One region of the Modestobacter lapidis genome, then DNA from elsewhere that is predicted to be linked to it. Evidence: riboswitches for the same ligand, from Rfam matches in the RefSeq annotation. Region 1 holds a riboswitch; the other holds the start of a gene.
What was found. A riboswitch is a leader RNA that binds a small molecule or an ion and turns the genes downstream of it on or off. The one in region 1 is predicted to bind thiamine pyrophosphate.

Region 1 (7,559 bases):
TGACCTGCGGCGCACGAAGAGCGTGGGCCGCGACGGACGGCGATGCCGCCCCAGTTGCGTCTCAGGTAGCTACAGACGCGTTGCTATACGTGGAGAGACAGCGCCTGACTCGCGAGTCAGCATGCTCGTCGTCATCTCGATGGCGACCCACGCGTCGCCGTAGACGATCGCAGGATCAGCGATGCGTCGGCCCCTGTGAGTGAAGGCCGCGCTCGAGTGCTGCGTCGCCGTACAGGCGGTATCCGGCGGGTACGCCGGGGCAGCGAAGGTGTGTTCTCGACGGGCTTCCGCCGCCCGCAACGTGACATCAGCGACTCATGTCCCGTCGTCGCGATCGAGACAGACCGGAGCCCTCGTTGGTGCTCCACCCACGGACAACAGGGGGCTGACACCACAACTCACCTCGGCCGCCGCTTCGCGACACATCTGGTCGAGCGCCGGAGCATCCCAATTTTCGGCGAGGTGTCACCAAACGGCTCCGAAAAGCGCCTTCTCCCGGTGAGAGCGACTACTCACCAGCGGAGCAGGGATGTGCGGTCAGCCGGGACGACGGAGAACGGCAGCGCCTGCGCCGGCACCGTCCCACGCATCCGCTGCTGGCCGCGCCGTGCTGCAAGCCTTCGTCGACAGCTACGGCGGCACAACCCACCAGCTGCTCACCGACCTGGCCGACGTCATCGGCGCCAGTATCGCCTACGTCGACCGGCCCACCGTCGAAGCCCACCTCGAGCGGCCCCTGTCCGACCGGGAGTGGGCCGCCACCACCCAGCAGTTCACGGCCATGGCCTTCGACGACCACGTCGGAGACGCCGGCAGCCTCCGCACCGACTGGATCGAAGACGTCCTTGCCAGGGCCGGCGTACCCGGTCGTGGCCACACCGGTCAGCCGGTCGCCGCATCTCCACTGGGCGGGGCATGAGCGCCACCCGGACCTGCCCGGCCTGCGGCTACAGCGGCACGTACGCCAGCGACGCCCTCGCTGACGTCCACCACGCGCGCCATTCCTGCGCGAAGCACCGGCAGGCCATCGAGCGAGCACGTCGCCGTGTCCAGCGCGCTCAGGGTCGGGTGAGGCGGGACTGCACTCATCCGCGTGCTCGGCACGTGCACGGAACCCGCGTCGCCTATGTGAAGGACCGCTGCCGATGCACCGACTGCACTGCCGCCAACACCGCGGCCGGCCGTGCCGTGCACCGCGCGCAGGCCTTCGGCCGATGGCGACCGTTCGTGGACTCGGCCCCGGTGCACGAGCACATCCGAGCCCTACGCGCCGCCGGCATCGGCGTCGAGCAGATCGCCATGCTCGCCGGCATTTCCACCAGCCACGTCCGCGACCTGGCCGACCCCGGACGGGACGGCAACCCAAGCATCCGGCGGGTCCGGCCAGAGACCGCCCACCAGGTTTTGCGCATTCGGATCGACCAGGCCAACCGGGCGCCGCGCAGTCACGTCGGCGCCACGGGCACTCGTCGCCGCCTGCAGGCCCTGATCGCCGTCGGATGGCCCCACGACGAGCTGGCCGCCCGGCTCGGCCGAAGCTCCGCCGGCCTCCGACGCAGCATGCTCAGCGACTCCGTCACCGCGCAGACCGCGCAGGACGTCCGCGACCTCTACGAGCAGCTGTGGAACTTGAGCCCACCGCAGTCCACCAACGACCAGCGCGCCGCGGCTGACGCCGCCCGGGCCCTCGCCGCGGAATACGGCTGGCTGCCACCTCTGGCCTGGGACGACGTCGACACCGACCCAGACCCTCGACACCACGATGATCGCGCAGAGACGGACGACGACCTCGACGAGATCGCCATCGAGCGTGCCCTCGCCGGCGACGGCGTCCGCCTCGAGCACCTGACCCCCGCTGAGCAGGACGAAGTCGTCCGGCGCCTCACCGAACGCGGCAAGTCCATCCGCGACATCGCCCAACAGCTCGCCACGACCAAACGCACGATTTCCCGACGGCGTGCGTCCATCAGCGCCGCGTGACCAAGCACGGTCCGGGGAGGGGGCCGGGCTATGGATTCATCGGCGCCGGGCCGACGGCTGTCCGCGCCCTGTCCCGTCCGACGACCTTGCAGCGGCCCTGCCCTCAACCCATCCGTCCCGCCCCTGGGGGCCATCTCAGCGAGCGGCTGCCGGCAGCTCGACGACGCCGTCCGGTGCTACGGGCGGATGCCCGTAACAGGCCGGCCGGCCAGGGTGGTGACCATCTCAACGGCGGCGTCCCAGTACCGCTCGTCGGCAGCACGTTGATCAGTCCGCGCAGCGGCGAGCCCGACGGCCCGGCGGGCACGTAGCCGCCCTCGAGGGCATGCAGGGTCGCGTCGAGCTCGTCGGTGGTGCGCGCCAGCCGCGGCACCACCTCGTCGGCGGCGAAGCGGAGGACGGCGGCAACCTGGTCGTCGTCCCGGTCGAGCACCTCGCGCACGACCTCATAGACCGCCTCGGCCGTCCAGCCGCGCGCCTCCATGGCCCCGACGAGAGCCTCCGCCTGCGCCTCGACGGCGTCCGTGGCGTGCAGGCCGGCGGCGCCGTCCTCGGTCAGTCCCAGTGCCTCGCGCAGGCCGGGCAGCGCGACCGCGCCGCCCCAGATCTGGCGGGCACAGAGCATCGCGAGCACCAGGTCGACGCGGTTCTGCCCGGCCGGCGGGGACCCGAGCACGTGCAGACCGTCGCGGATCTGCGAGTCCTTGATCTCGCAGAGCCAGCCGTCGACGTGCAGGATCATCTCGTCGAAGTGATCGTCCTCGGGCCGCTCGTTCAGGCCGAGGTCGTGATCGAGCTTCGCGGCCTGCAGCAGCGTCCAGATCTGCGCTCGGACGGCGGGCAGCTTGGCCGGATCCATGGCTGCGACGTTGGCGTGCTCGTCGAGCAGCTGCTCCAGCCGGGCGATGTCGCCGTAGGTCTCGGCGCGGGCCATCGGCGGCACCATGTGGTCAATCAGCGTGGCGTGCGCCCGGCGTTTGGCCTGCGACCCCTCGCCGGGGTCGTTGACCAGGAAGGGGTAGATCAACGGCAGGTCGCCCAGCGCGGCGTCCGGCCCGCAGGAGGCGGACATGCCCACGTTCTTCCCGGGCAGCCACTCGAGGTTGCCGTGCTTGCCCACGTGCACCAGGGCGTGCGCCCCGAACTCTGACCGCAGCCACCGGTACGCGGCCAGGTAGTGGTGCGACGGCGGCAGATCCGGGTCGTGGTAGATCGCGATCGGGTTCTCCCCGAAGCCGCGCGGCGGCTGCACCATGACCACCACGTTGCCTGCCCGGAGTGCGGCGAAGACGATGTCGTCACCGTCCACGAACAGCGAGCCGGGTGCGGGGCCCCAGTGCTCCTCCATCGCCTCCCGCAGGTCGGCGGGCAGTGTGTCGAAAAAGGCGCGGTACGCGGCAGCCGGGATGCGCACCGGGTTGCCGGATAGCTGCTCCTGGGTGAGCCAGTCGGCGTCCTGCCCGCCGGCGGCGATGAGGGCGTGCACCAGCGCGTCGCCGTCGAGGTCGGCCACACCCGGGCAGGGCGTCGGGGCCGTCGAAAGGACCGATGTCGTAGCCCTGGCCGGCCATCGCGGCGAGCAGCCGGACGACCGATGCGGGGGTGTCGAGACCGACGGCGTTGCCGATGCGGGCGTGCTTGGTGGGATAGGCCGACAGCATCACGACGATTCGCCGCTCGGGGGCGGCGTGTGCCGCAGCCGGGCGTGCGCCACCGCGGTGCCGGCCACGCGGGCGGCCCGTTCGGGATCAGCGACGTAGTGCGTCAGCCCGTCGTCGTCGGTCTCCTTGAAGGAGAACGGCACGCTGATCAGACGGCCGTCGAACTCGGGGATCGCAACCTGATTCCCCCGGCGAGTGGTTATGGTGGCGGCACATGGCCGAGGCCATGTGCGGGAGCTCGGGACTCACCGGGCTGAGAGGGCTGCTGACGTGCCGCCGACCGCTGGAACCTGACCGGGTAATGCCGGCGTAGGGAGCGATCATGACGACGTTCGGCACCGTCCCCGCCCGACGACTGGGTGGACTGCACGTGCTCACCGACGCCCGCGGCGGGCAGCGCGCGCTCGAGGCAGTCGCCGCCGCCGTGGCCGCCGGCGCGCCGGTGGTCCAGGTGCGGGCGAAGGAGTGCACCGACCGCGAGCTCTACGACTTCGCCGCGGCGGTGGTCGCGATCTGCCTGCCCGCACGCGTGACCTGCCTGGTGAACGACCGGGTCGACGTCGCCCTTGCGGTCGGTGCCGCCGGCACGCACCTGGGCGCCACCGACCTGCCCGTCGCGGCGGCCCGCCGGGTCGCCGGGCCGGACCACCTCATCGGCGGCACGGCACGCGAGCCGGAGCGTGCGCGGCAGCTCGTGGCCGAGGGCGCGGACTACCTCGGTGTCGGACCGGCCTGGCCGACGACCACCAAGACCGGCCTGCCGGCCGCACTCGGCCCGGCCGGGCTCCGGGCGGTGGCCGAGGCGGTGGACGTGCCGGTCGTCGCCATCGGCGGGGTCACCGCCGAACGGGTGCCGGAGCTGCTCGCCGCCGGCGCCGCGGGGGTGGCGGTGGTCGGGGCGATCGCCGCGGCGGCCGACCCCGGAGCTGCCACGCGGAAGCTCCTCCGGGCCCTGGCCGGCGCATCCGGAGGCAACCGGTGACCGGCCCGACTCCCGATGTGGTGGTCGCCGGCGGTGGGCTGATCGGGCTATCGCTGGCCTGGCGGGCCGCCCAGCGGGGCCTGTCGGTGACCGTGGTCGACGACGCACCCGGGAACGGCGCCTCGGCGGCCGCCGCAGGCATGCTCGCACCGGTGACCGAAGCCGGATACGGCGAGGACGCCCTGCTGCGTCTGGGGCTGGCGTCGCTCGCGCGCTGGCCGACGTTCGCCGCCGAACTGGAGCAGGCCAGCGGCCTGCCGGTGGGGCTACGAACCGCAGGCACGCTCGTAGTGGGCTTCGACGACGACGACATGCGCGAGCTCGACGCGCTGCACGCCTTCCAGCAGGAACTCGGGCTCAACGCCGAGCGGCTGACACCACGGGCCGCGCGCCGCCACGAACCGTCGCTGACCCCCCGGGTGCGCGGCGGGCTGCTGGTGACCGGCGACCACTCGGTGGACGGACGGGCGGTGCACACGGCGCTTTTGGCCGCCGCGGCGTCCGCAGGCGTGCAGCTGGTGAGCGGCCGGGTCGACGCCGTCCTGGTCGACGGCGGCCGGGCGACCGGATTGCAGCTGGCCGGCGGCGGCACGGTCCCCGCCGGCACCGTCGTCCTCGCGCTCGGCGCACACAGTGCGGCCCTGCCCGGTGTCCCGCCGCTGCCGGTCCGGCCGGTGAAGGGCCAGATCCTCCGGCTCGCCGGCGCGGCCGGGCTGCTCGATGGCACGGTGCGCGCCCTGGTCCGCGGCCGGCGGGTCTACCTCGTGCCCTACGCCGGGAACCGCTTGATCGTCGGCGCCACCACCGAGGACCGCGGCTTCGACGCCACGGTCACGGCCGGAGGCGTGCACGACCTGCTGCACGATGCAATCGACGTCGTCCCCGGCGTAACCGAGCTGGAACTGGTCGAGGCCCTGGCCCGGTGGCGCCCGGGCACGGCGGACAACGCCCCGCTGTTGGGCCCCTCGCGACTGCCCGGTCTGGTGCTGGCCACCGGCCACCACCGCAACGGCGTCCTGCTCACCCCCGTGACCAGCGAGGTCCTCGCCGAGCTCCTGGCCACGGGTCGACTGCCCGAGCTCGCCGCGCCCTTCACGTCCGACCGATTCGAGCAGGAGATGCCATGCAGGTGACCGTCAACGGCGCGGCGGCCGAAGTGGCCGACGACGCCACCGTGGCCGAGCTGGTCGCCGCCCACAGCACCGGGCACGACCGCGTCGCGGTGGCACTCAACGGCGACGTCGTACCGCGTACCGGCTGGGCGCAGACCCCACTGACGGCCGGTGACAGCGTCGAGGTGCTCGCCCCCACGGCAGGAGGATGACCATGGCCATCAACGGCACCCCCACCGGCGCGGGCGCGGCGATGCCCGCGCTCGCACCCGCCCTCGCCAGGAGGAGGCCGCCGACCCGTTCGTGCTCGGTGGGGAGACGTTCACCTCCCGGCTGCTGCTGGGCACCGGTGGCGTTCCCAGCCTGGAGGTGCTCGAGCGGGCCGTCCGTGCCTCGGGCACCCAGCTGGTCACCGTCGCGCTGCGCCGGGTCGAGGCCTCCGCCAGCGGCTCCATGCTGGAGGTGCTCGACCGCAACGGCGTGCGGTTACTGCCCAACACCGCCGGTTGCCGCACCGCCCGTGAGGCCGTGCTCACCTCGCGGCTGGCCCGCGAGGCGTTCGGCACCAGCTGGGTCAAGCTGGAGGTGATCGGGGACGAGCGCACCCTGCTCCCCGACGTGGTGGAACTGCTCGATGCTGCCGAGCAGCTGGTCGCCGAGGACTTCACCGTGCTCGCCTACACCACCGACGACCCGGTCCTGGGCCGGCGCCTCGCGGACGCCGGCTGCGCGGCCGTGATGCCGCTGGGCTCGCCCATCGGCAGCGGACTGGGCATCCGCAATCCGCACAACATCGCCCTGCTGCGGGAGGCAGTGGAGGTGCCCGTCGTGCTGGACGCCGGGATCGGCACCGCCTCAGACGCGGCGCTGGCCATGGAACTGGGCTGTGACGCGGTCCTGCTCGCCTCGGCGGTGACCCGGGCGCGGGATCCCGAACGGATGGCGCTGGCCATGCGTCAGGCCGTAGAGGGCGGCAGGCTCGCCCGCGGTGCCGGCCGCATCCCCCGCCGCTGGCACGCCGAGGCCTCCACCCCCATGCACGGGTTGCCCGAACTGTGACCCTGCCCCGGCTGCTGGTGCTCACCGACCGGACCCAGTGCGCCGGCCCCCTTCCCGCGACGGTGGCCGCCGCCGTGGAGGCCGGCGCCCGGGCGGTCGTGCTCCGGGAGAAGGACCTTCGGCTGCGGGACCGCGCGGCTCTGGCCGCCGAGCTCGACGCCGTCCTCGCCCCCGTGGGCGGCGTGCTCGTATGGGCCGGCGCGGCGGGCAGCGCCGGCGCCGCCGCCGTTCATCTGGCGGCGGACGACCCGTTCCCGGAGCCGCGCCCGGCACTGGTCGGGCGGTCCTGTCACTCGCGGGAGGAGGTGGCGGCGGCGCGGGCCGAGGGCTGTGACTACGTGACGGTCTCCCCCGTCTTCCCCACCGCCTCCAAGCCCGGATACGGACCTGCCCTGGGGCCGACCGGGCTCGCCTCGCTGGTCGCCGATGCGCCACCGGTCTACGCGCTCGGCGGCGTCGGCCCGGCCGACGTCGGTGCGTGCCTCGGCGCCGGCGCCGGAGGTGTTGCCGTGATGGGAACGATCATGCGCGACCCGACGACGGTTTTCGCCTACCTCGGCGCCCTGGCGGAGACGGCGGCATGACTCCACCCGTGGCCCTCACCATTGCCGGCTCGGATTCCGGCGGCGGGGCCGGCATCCAGGCCGATCTCAAGACCTTCGCCGCGCTCGGCGTCTTCGGCACCTCGGCGATCACCGCACTCACCGCGCAGAACACCGAAGGCGTGCGCGGCATCCATCCGGTGCCCGCTGAGTTCGTCGTCGC
Region 2 (7,559 bases), on a different contig from region 1:
GCTGAGGCCCCGCCTCTCGACGATCATGGCGCCTCGGGAGCGACACGCCGACGCGGGACGGCGCGTCCACCCCCCAGCTCCATGATCGTCGGGGAGGGCGGGGGCTCAGTCCACCGAGCAGGGCGGCCGGGCCTGGTGCCAGCAGGTGCGGGCCTGGAAGAAGGCGCCGGCGTCCAGCAGCAGGTTCTCCCCGCCGACCGCCGCGGTGAGCTGCGCGCCCACCGGCATGCCCGAGACGGGATGCCGGCCGACGGGCAGGGCCAGGGTCGGGCCGGCGTGCAGCGACCAGGGGGCGGTGGACGAAGCGAGCCGCCGGGTGAGGGCCAGCACGTCCCCGTCGGCGTCGATCCGGGGGACGTCGACCGGCAGGGTGGGGGTCAGCAGCACGTCGACGGAGTCGAAGACCTCCTCCATGGCCTGCTGGTACTCGGCCCGCGCGGCCATCGCCTCGTCGCGGTGGCCGTCGGTCAGCCCGCTGCCCAGCAGCACCCGGGTGAGCGTGTCGGGGTGGAAGAGCTCCGGGTGCTGCAGCCGCTCCCGGTGCACGTCGGGCAGCCCCGCGTAGATGATCGTGTAGAGCACGCTCTGCGCCGCACCGAGCCCCGGAACCTCCACCGGCACCAGCTCCGACCCGGCGTCGGCGAACACCCGGGCGGCCCGCTCGACCACCGCCGCGACGCCGTCGTCCACCTCGTCGGCCGCGGGCAGGGGCAGCCCGATCCGGCGGGGCGGAGCCGGCGAGGGCTCGCGCACCGCCCGGCCGGCCAGGACGGCGAACGCCCGGGCGACCAGCTCCACCGTGCGGGCCAGCGGCCCCACCGTGTCGACCAGCTCGCACATCGGGAAGGTGCCCGCGTCGGGCACGGTGCCCAGCCCCGGCCGCAGCCCGGTGACCCCGCAGGCGGCCGCCGGCAGCCGCACCGACCCGCCGGTGTCGGTGCCCAGCGCCAGGTCGACCAGCCCGGCGGCGACCGCCGCCCCCGCACCACCGCTGGACCCGCCGGGGATGCGGCCGAGGTCCCAGGGGTTCCGGCAGGGCCCGGACGCCGAGTTCTGCGAGGTCATGCCCACCCCGAACTCGGAAAGGTTCAGCTTGGCCACCACCTGGGCGCCGGCCTCGACCAGCCGGGTGACCACCACCGCATCGGCATCGGGCACCCGCTGGGAGAAGAACGCCGACCCGCAGGTGGTGCGCACCCCGGCGGTGTCGATGTTGTCCTTGACGCCCACCCGCACGCCGGCCAGCGGCCCGTCCGCGGCGTGCGGCAGCGGCGGCTCGATCGGGGTCACGACGGCGTTGATCGCGGCGGCCACCTGGCGGCGGCGAACGGCGACGTCGGCGTCGCCGTCCGCGCCGGACCGGCCCTTCACGGGCCCGGCGTCCGTTCCCGGGCCAGCCGGACGTAGTGGGCGACCACCGCGGCGTCGTCCACCGCACCGGGGTTCAGCGCCTTCTCCGCCGGCACGCCCTGGAACAGCCGCTTGAGCGGCACCTCCAGCCGCTTGCCGGTGCGGGTGTGCGGCACGCCGGGTACGGCGACGACCTCGTCGGGAACGTGCCGCGGGCTGGCGTTCGCCCGGATCGCCGCACGGATCTCGGCGACCAGCGCGTCGGTGAGCTCGTACCCCGGCGCCAGCTGCACGAACAACGGCATCCAGTAGCCGCCCTCGGGCTGCTCGACACCGAGCACCACGCAGTCGACGACGGCCGGGATCGCCTCGACCGCGGCGTAGATGTCCGCCGTGCCCAGCCGGACGCCGCCGCGGTTGAGCGTGGCGTCCGACCGGCCGGTGATCAGGCAGGTGCCGCGCCCGGTGACCTCCAGCCAGTCGCCGTGCCGCCACACCCCGGGCCAGGTCTCGAAGTAGGCCTCGCGGTACCGGGCGCCGTCGGGGTCGTTCCAGAAGTGCAGCGGCATCGACGGCATCGGCTCGGTGACCACCAGCTCGCCGAGCTCACCGACCACCGGCCGGCCGTGGGTGTCCCAGGCGGCGGCGGCCACGCCGAGCATCGGCCGCTGCAGCTCGCCGGCGGTGACCGGCAGCAGCGGCGAGCTGCCGATGAACCCGGTGGCGACGTCGGTCCCCCCGGACAGCGAGCCGAGCAGGACGTCCGGGGCGACCGCGTCGTACACCCAGCGGTAGGTCGAGGCCGGCAGCGGCGACCCGGTGGAGCCGATGCCCCGCAGCACCGACAGGTCGTGGGTGTCGCCGGGCCGGACCCCGGCCTTCTCGCAGGCGGACAGGTAGCCGGCGCTGGTGCCCAGGTAGGTGACGCCGACACGGGCGGCGAGGGCGAACTGCGCGTCCACGGCCGGGTACGCCGGGGCGCCGTCGTACACGACCACGGTGGCGCCGGTCAGCAGCGCCGAGGTGGCGATGTTCCACATGATCCAGGCGGTGGAGGCGTACCAGTAGAAGCGGTCGCCGGGCCCGACGTCGAGATGCAGGTCGGCCTGCTTGCGCTGCTCGAGCACGATCCCGCCGTGCCCGTGCACGATGCCCTTGGGCAGCCCGGTGGTGCCCGAGGAGTAGACGATCCACAGCGGATGGTCGAAGGGCAGCGGCTCGAACTCCGGGTCGCAGCTGTCGGCGACCGCCTGGGCCCACGGCAGCGCGCCGTCGGGGATCTCCTCCGGGAACAGCCTCGGGACGGCGATCGTCGTCCGCACGCTGGGCAGCGCGGCCCGCAGCTCCGCGACGACGTCCCGCCGGTCGTGCGGCCTGCCGCCCCACCGGTAGCCGTCGACGGCGACCAGCACCACCGGCTCGATCTGGGCGAAGCGGTCCAGCACGCTGCGGGTGCCGAAATCGGGCGCGACCGACGACCAGACGGCGCCGATCGAGGCGGCGCCGAGGAAGGCGACCACCGCCTCGGGCACGTTGGGCAGGTAGCCGGCCACCCGGTCGCCGCGCTGCACGCCCAGCCGGCGCAGCGTGCCGGCGAAGGCGCCGACCTGCCCGCGCAGCGTGGCCCAGCCGATCTCCACCGGCTCGCCGCTGTTCGATGCGCAACGCTCGGCCACCGCGATCAGCGCGGGACGGGCGTCGGTCGCGTGCCGCAGCGCCTGCTCGGCGTAGTTCAGCGTGCTGCCGGGGAACCATGCGGCGCCGGGCATCCCGCGGCGGGTCAGCACCCGGTCGTCGGGGACGTCGGGGAGCACGTCGGTCCAGGTCGCGAGGTCGGCCCAGAACTGGTCCAGGTGCTCGACCGACCAGCGCCAGACCGCGTTGTAGTCGGGCGGGCTGCCGAGGTCCAGGCCCCGGCGCCCGCCGACCCAGGCGGCGAACCGGCCGAGCCGGCTGGCGGTGATCGACTCCGGCGTCGGCCGCCACAGCACCTCGGGCCCGGAAGAGGTGTCGGGGGTCACGGGGGCACCCTGCCACGGCCGGCGCGCGGGCGGGAGCGTCGGCGGCGGGCCGCCGTGCACGGTCGACCGGCCAGGACCTAGAGTCGGCGACGCACGTGTGCGGGAGCTCGGGTCACCGGGCTGAGAGGGCGGCTGACAGCGCCGCCGACCGCTGGAACCTGTCCGGGTAATGCCGGCGTAGGGAGCGATCATGAGCAGCAGCACAGCCGCACCCACCGGCGCCGACGCGCCGATCACCCTGGACCAGGCGCCGGCGCGCACCCTGGGCCTGCGCGATTCCCTGGGCCTGTGGGGCAACCTCGGGATCAGCCTGCTGCTCCCGGTCGCGGCGACCTTCGTCGTCCTGCCCGACCGGTCGCTGGGCGTCACGGTCGCGGCGATCACCGTCGGCGCGGTGATCGGCTCGCTGCTGCTGGGCCTGGGCGCGGCCGCCGGCGCCCGGGAGGGGGTTCCGGGGATGGTGCTGCTGCGCGGGCTGCTCGGCCGGCACGGCTCGGCGCTGCCCACCGTGTTGAACCTGGTGCAGTGCACCGGCTGGGCGACGTTCGAGATCGTGATCATCGCCGAGGCGGCCTCCCGGGCGCTGGACGCGCCGCGCTGGCCGTTCGTTCTCGGCGCCGGCGTGCTGGCCACGCTGATGGCGCTGCGGCCGCTGGGCGTCGTCCGGCTGCTGGCCCGCTACGCCGTGTGGCTGGCGCTCGCCGCGGTCGCCTACCTCTTCGTCCAGGTGCTCGCCGAGCCGCTGCCGCCGGTCACCGACGGGGTCGCGACGTCGTTCTGGACGGCGGCCGACGTCGTCATCGCCCTGCCGGTCTCCTGGTTCCCGCTGGTGGCCGACTACACCCGGCACGTGCGCAGCGGCCGGGTCGCCTTCGCCGGGGCCACGGTCGGGTACGGCCTGGCCACCGTCGCGATGTTCACCCTCGGCGCGGTTGCGCTGGTCGCCTACGGCCGCGCGGGGCTGGACGTCATCGACGCCCTGCTGGCCGTGCCGCTGGGGCTGCTCGCCGTCCTGGTGCTGCTGGTGGTGGAGGTGGACGAGGCCTTCGCCAACGTCTACTCCACGGCGGTGTCGGCGCAGAACCTCGTCGCCCGGCTGGACCGCCGGGTGCTCGCGCTGGGGGTCGGCACGGTCGCCACCGGAGTGGCCCTGGTGCTGGACGTCGCGGCCTACGAGCCGTTCCTCTTCCTCATCGGCGCGGTGTTCGTGCCGCTGGTCGCGGTGTTCGTGCTGGTCTACTTCGTGCTGCCGAGGGGCGCGTGGAACGTCTCGGACACCGCGCCGGCCCGGCCGCTGCTGCTGCTGCCGTGGGCAGCCGGCTTCGTGGCCTACCAGCTCACGCTGCCCACCTCCTTCGCCGGGCCGGGCGCCGGCTGGACCGCGTGGTGGGCCGCGCGCCAGGCCGACCTGGGCATCGACCCGGCCAACGGGTGGTCGGCGTCGCTGGTCAGCCTCGCCGTCGCCGGCCTGCTCACCCTCGTCGTGACCCTGCCCGGCACGCTCCGTTCCCGGGCCGCCCGGTGAGCGCCCGGGCGCTGGGCCCGCTGCACGTGCTGACCGACGCCCGCGGCGGCCGGGCGGCGCTGGACGCCGTCGCCGCGGCGGTGTCCGCGGGCGCGCCGGTGGTGCAGGTCCGGGCCAAGGACTGCACCGACCGGGTGCTGCACGACTTCGCCCGCCGGGTGGTGGAGATCTGCGCGCCGGCCGGCGCCACCTGCCTGGTCAACGACCGCGTCGACGTGGCGCTCGCGGTGGGCGCCGACGGCACCCACCTGGGCGCCGAGGACCTGCCGCTGGACGCCGCCCGCCGGGTCGCCGGCCCCGGCCACCTGCTGGGCGGCACCGCCCGTGACCCGGAGCGCGCCGCGGCGCTGGTCGCCCAGGGCGCGGACTACCTGGGGGTCGGCCCGGCCTGGCCGACCACGACGAAGACCGGCCTGCCCGACGCGCTGGGCGCGGCCCGGATCGGCGCGGTGGCCGCCGCCGTCGCGGTGCCGGTCATCGCCATCGGCGGGGTGACCGCCGACCGGGTCGCCGAGCTCGTCGCCGTCGGCGCCGCCGGGGTGGCGGTGGTCTCGGCGGTCAGCGCCGCACCCGACCCGGCGGCCGCCACCCGGGAGCTGCTCGACGCCCTGGCCCGCGCCCTGGCCGGCTCCCGATGACCGCCCCCAGCGCGCATTTTCGGGATGAAGCGCGCGTGCTTCATCCCGAAAAAGCGCGCGAGGTCGTCGTCGCGGGGGGTGGGCTGATCGGGCTGTCGATCGCCTGGCGGGCGGCGCAGCGCGGGCTGTCGGTGACCGTGGTGGACGACGCCCCCGGCGCCGGGGCGTCCCGGGCCGCCGCCGGGATGCTCGCGCCGGTCACCGAGGCCTCCTACGGCGAGGAGGCGCTGCTACGGCTGTGCCTGGCCTCGCTGCAGCGCTGGCCGGCGTTCGCCGCCGAGCTGGAGGAGGCCGGCGGCGTGCCGGTCGGGCTGCGCACGGCCGGCACCCTGGTGGTCGGCTTCGACGCCGACGACCAGCGGGCCCTGGATGCGCTGCTGGCCTACCAGCGGGAGCTCGGCCTGGCCGTCGAACGGCTGACCCCGCGGGAGGCGCGGCGCCGGGAGCCCTCGCTCACCCCCCGGCTGCGCGGCGCGCTGCAGGTGGCCGGCGACCACTCGGTGGACCCCCGGGCGGTGCACGCCGGCCTGCTGGCCGCCGCGGCGGCCGCCGGGGTGGTGCTGGTCCGGGGGCGCGTCGCCGGGGTGCGGGTCGAGGGCGGCCGGGCCACCGGCGTGCAGCTGGACGATGGGTCGGCGCTGGCCGCGGGCACCGTCGTCCTGGCCCTGGGCGCGCACGGCGGGCGGCTGCCCGGCGCCCCCGACGTACCGGTGCGGCCGGTGAAGGGGCAGATCCTGCGGCTGGCCGGCGCCGCGGGGCTGCTCGAGGGCACGGTGCGGGCGCTGGTCCGCGGCCGGCACGTCTACCTGGTGCCCTACGCCGGCGACCGGCTGGTCGTCGGCGCCACCGTGGAGGACCGCGGCTTCGACGCCCGGGTGACCGCCGGCGGGGTGCACGACCTGCTGCGCGACGCGATCGAGGTCGTCCCCGGCGTGACCGAGCTGGAACTGGTCGAGACCCTCGCCCGGTGGCGCCCAGGCACCCCGGACAACGCGCCGGTGCTCGGCCCTGCCGGCGTTCCGGGGCTGGTGCTGGCCACCGGGCACCACCGCAACGGCGCGCTGCTCACCCCGGTCACCGCCGACCTGGTCACCGAGCTGCTGGTGACCGGCGCGCTGCCCGAGCTCGCCGCCCCGTTCACCCTCGACCGGTTCCCCCACCAGGAGGCGCAGTGCAGCTGACCGTCAACGGCGTCCCGACCGACGTCCCCGACCCGACGACCGTGGCCGCCCTGGTCGCCGAACGCACCGAGGGGCACCGCCGGGTGGCGGTTGCCGTCAACGGCGGCGTCGTGCCCCGCAGCTCCTGGGAGGCCACCGCCCTGGCCGCCGGGGACGCCGTCGAGGTGCTCGCCCCCACCGCAGGAGGTTGATGAGATGACCACCACCGACCCGCTGACCCCCACCCTCGCTCCGGCGCTCGCCCGCGAGGAGGCCGCGGACCCCTTCTCCCTCGGTGGGGAGACGTTCACCTCCCGGCTGCTGCTGGGCACCGGCGGTGCGCCCAGCCTGGAGGTGCTGGAACGGGCGGTGCGCGCCTCGGGCACCCAGCTGGTCACCGTGGCGCTGCGCCGGGTGGAGGCCTCCAGCAGCGGCGCGATGATGGAGGTGCTCGACCGCTGCGGGGTGCGGCTGCTGCCCAACACCGCCGGCTGCTCCACCGCGCGGGAGGCCGTGCGCACCGCCCAGCTCGCCCGCGAGGCGTTCGACACCTCCTGGGTCAAGCTCGAGGTGATCGGCGACGAGCACACCCTGCTGCCCGATCCGATCGAGCTGCTGGACGCCGCCGAGCAGCTGGTCGCCGACGGGTTCACCGTGCTGCCCTACACCGGCGACGACCCGGTGGTCGGCCGCCGGCTGACCGACGTCGGGTGTGCCGCGGTCATGCCGCTGGGCGCGCCGATCGGCAGCGGGCTGGGCATCCGCAACCCGCACGCCATCGCGTTGCTGCGGGAGATGGTCGACGTCCCGGTGATCCTGGACGCCGGCATCGGGACGGCGTCCGACGCCGCGCTGGCGATGGAGC

Region 2: it holds a riboswitch for thiamine pyrophosphate, as region 1 does, so the genes downstream of both, ACYVG5_RS10090 (purine-cytosine permease family protein) here and thiE (thiamine phosphate synthase) in region 1, are expected to answer to the same signal.

What each region holds. Positions count from the first base shown of each region.
Region 1 covers NZ_BAAGVS010000004.1:3,188-10,746, reverse strand. Annotated here, with positions in the region: gene ACYVG5_RS07040 (hypothetical protein) at 608-919, shown strand; gene ACYVG5_RS07035 (response regulator transcription factor) at 916-1,980, shown strand; gene ACYVG5_RS07030 (cobaltochelatase subunit CobN) at 2,084-3,493, opposite strand; partial or broken gene ACYVG5_RS07025 (cobaltochelatase subunit CobN) at 3,576-3,784, opposite strand; TPP riboswitch at 3,862-3,974, shown strand; gene thiE (thiamine phosphate synthase) at 3,964-4,623, shown strand; gene thiO (glycine oxidase ThiO) at 4,620-5,756, shown strand; gene thiS (sulfur carrier protein ThiS) at 5,747-5,947, shown strand; gene ACYVG5_RS07005 (thiazole synthase) at 6,039-6,794, shown strand; gene ACYVG5_RS07000 (thiamine phosphate synthase) at 6,791-7,378, shown strand; gene thiD (bifunctional hydroxymethylpyrimidine kinase/phosphomethylpyrimidine kinase) at 7,375-7,559, shown strand, end outside.
Region 2 covers NZ_BAAGVS010000007.1:14,096-21,654, reverse strand. Annotated here, with positions in the region: gene ACYVG5_RS10105 (MFS transporter) at 1-5, shown strand, start outside; gene ACYVG5_RS10100 (amidase) at 106-1,371, opposite strand; gene ACYVG5_RS10095 (acetoacetate--CoA ligase) at 1,368-3,371, opposite strand; TPP riboswitch at 3,461-3,572, shown strand; gene ACYVG5_RS10090 (purine-cytosine permease family protein) at 3,562-4,896, shown strand; gene thiE (thiamine phosphate synthase) at 4,893-5,534, shown strand; gene thiO (glycine oxidase ThiO) at 5,570-6,715, shown strand; gene thiS (sulfur carrier protein ThiS) at 6,706-6,906, shown strand; gene ACYVG5_RS10070 (thiazole synthase) at 6,911-7,559, shown strand, end outside.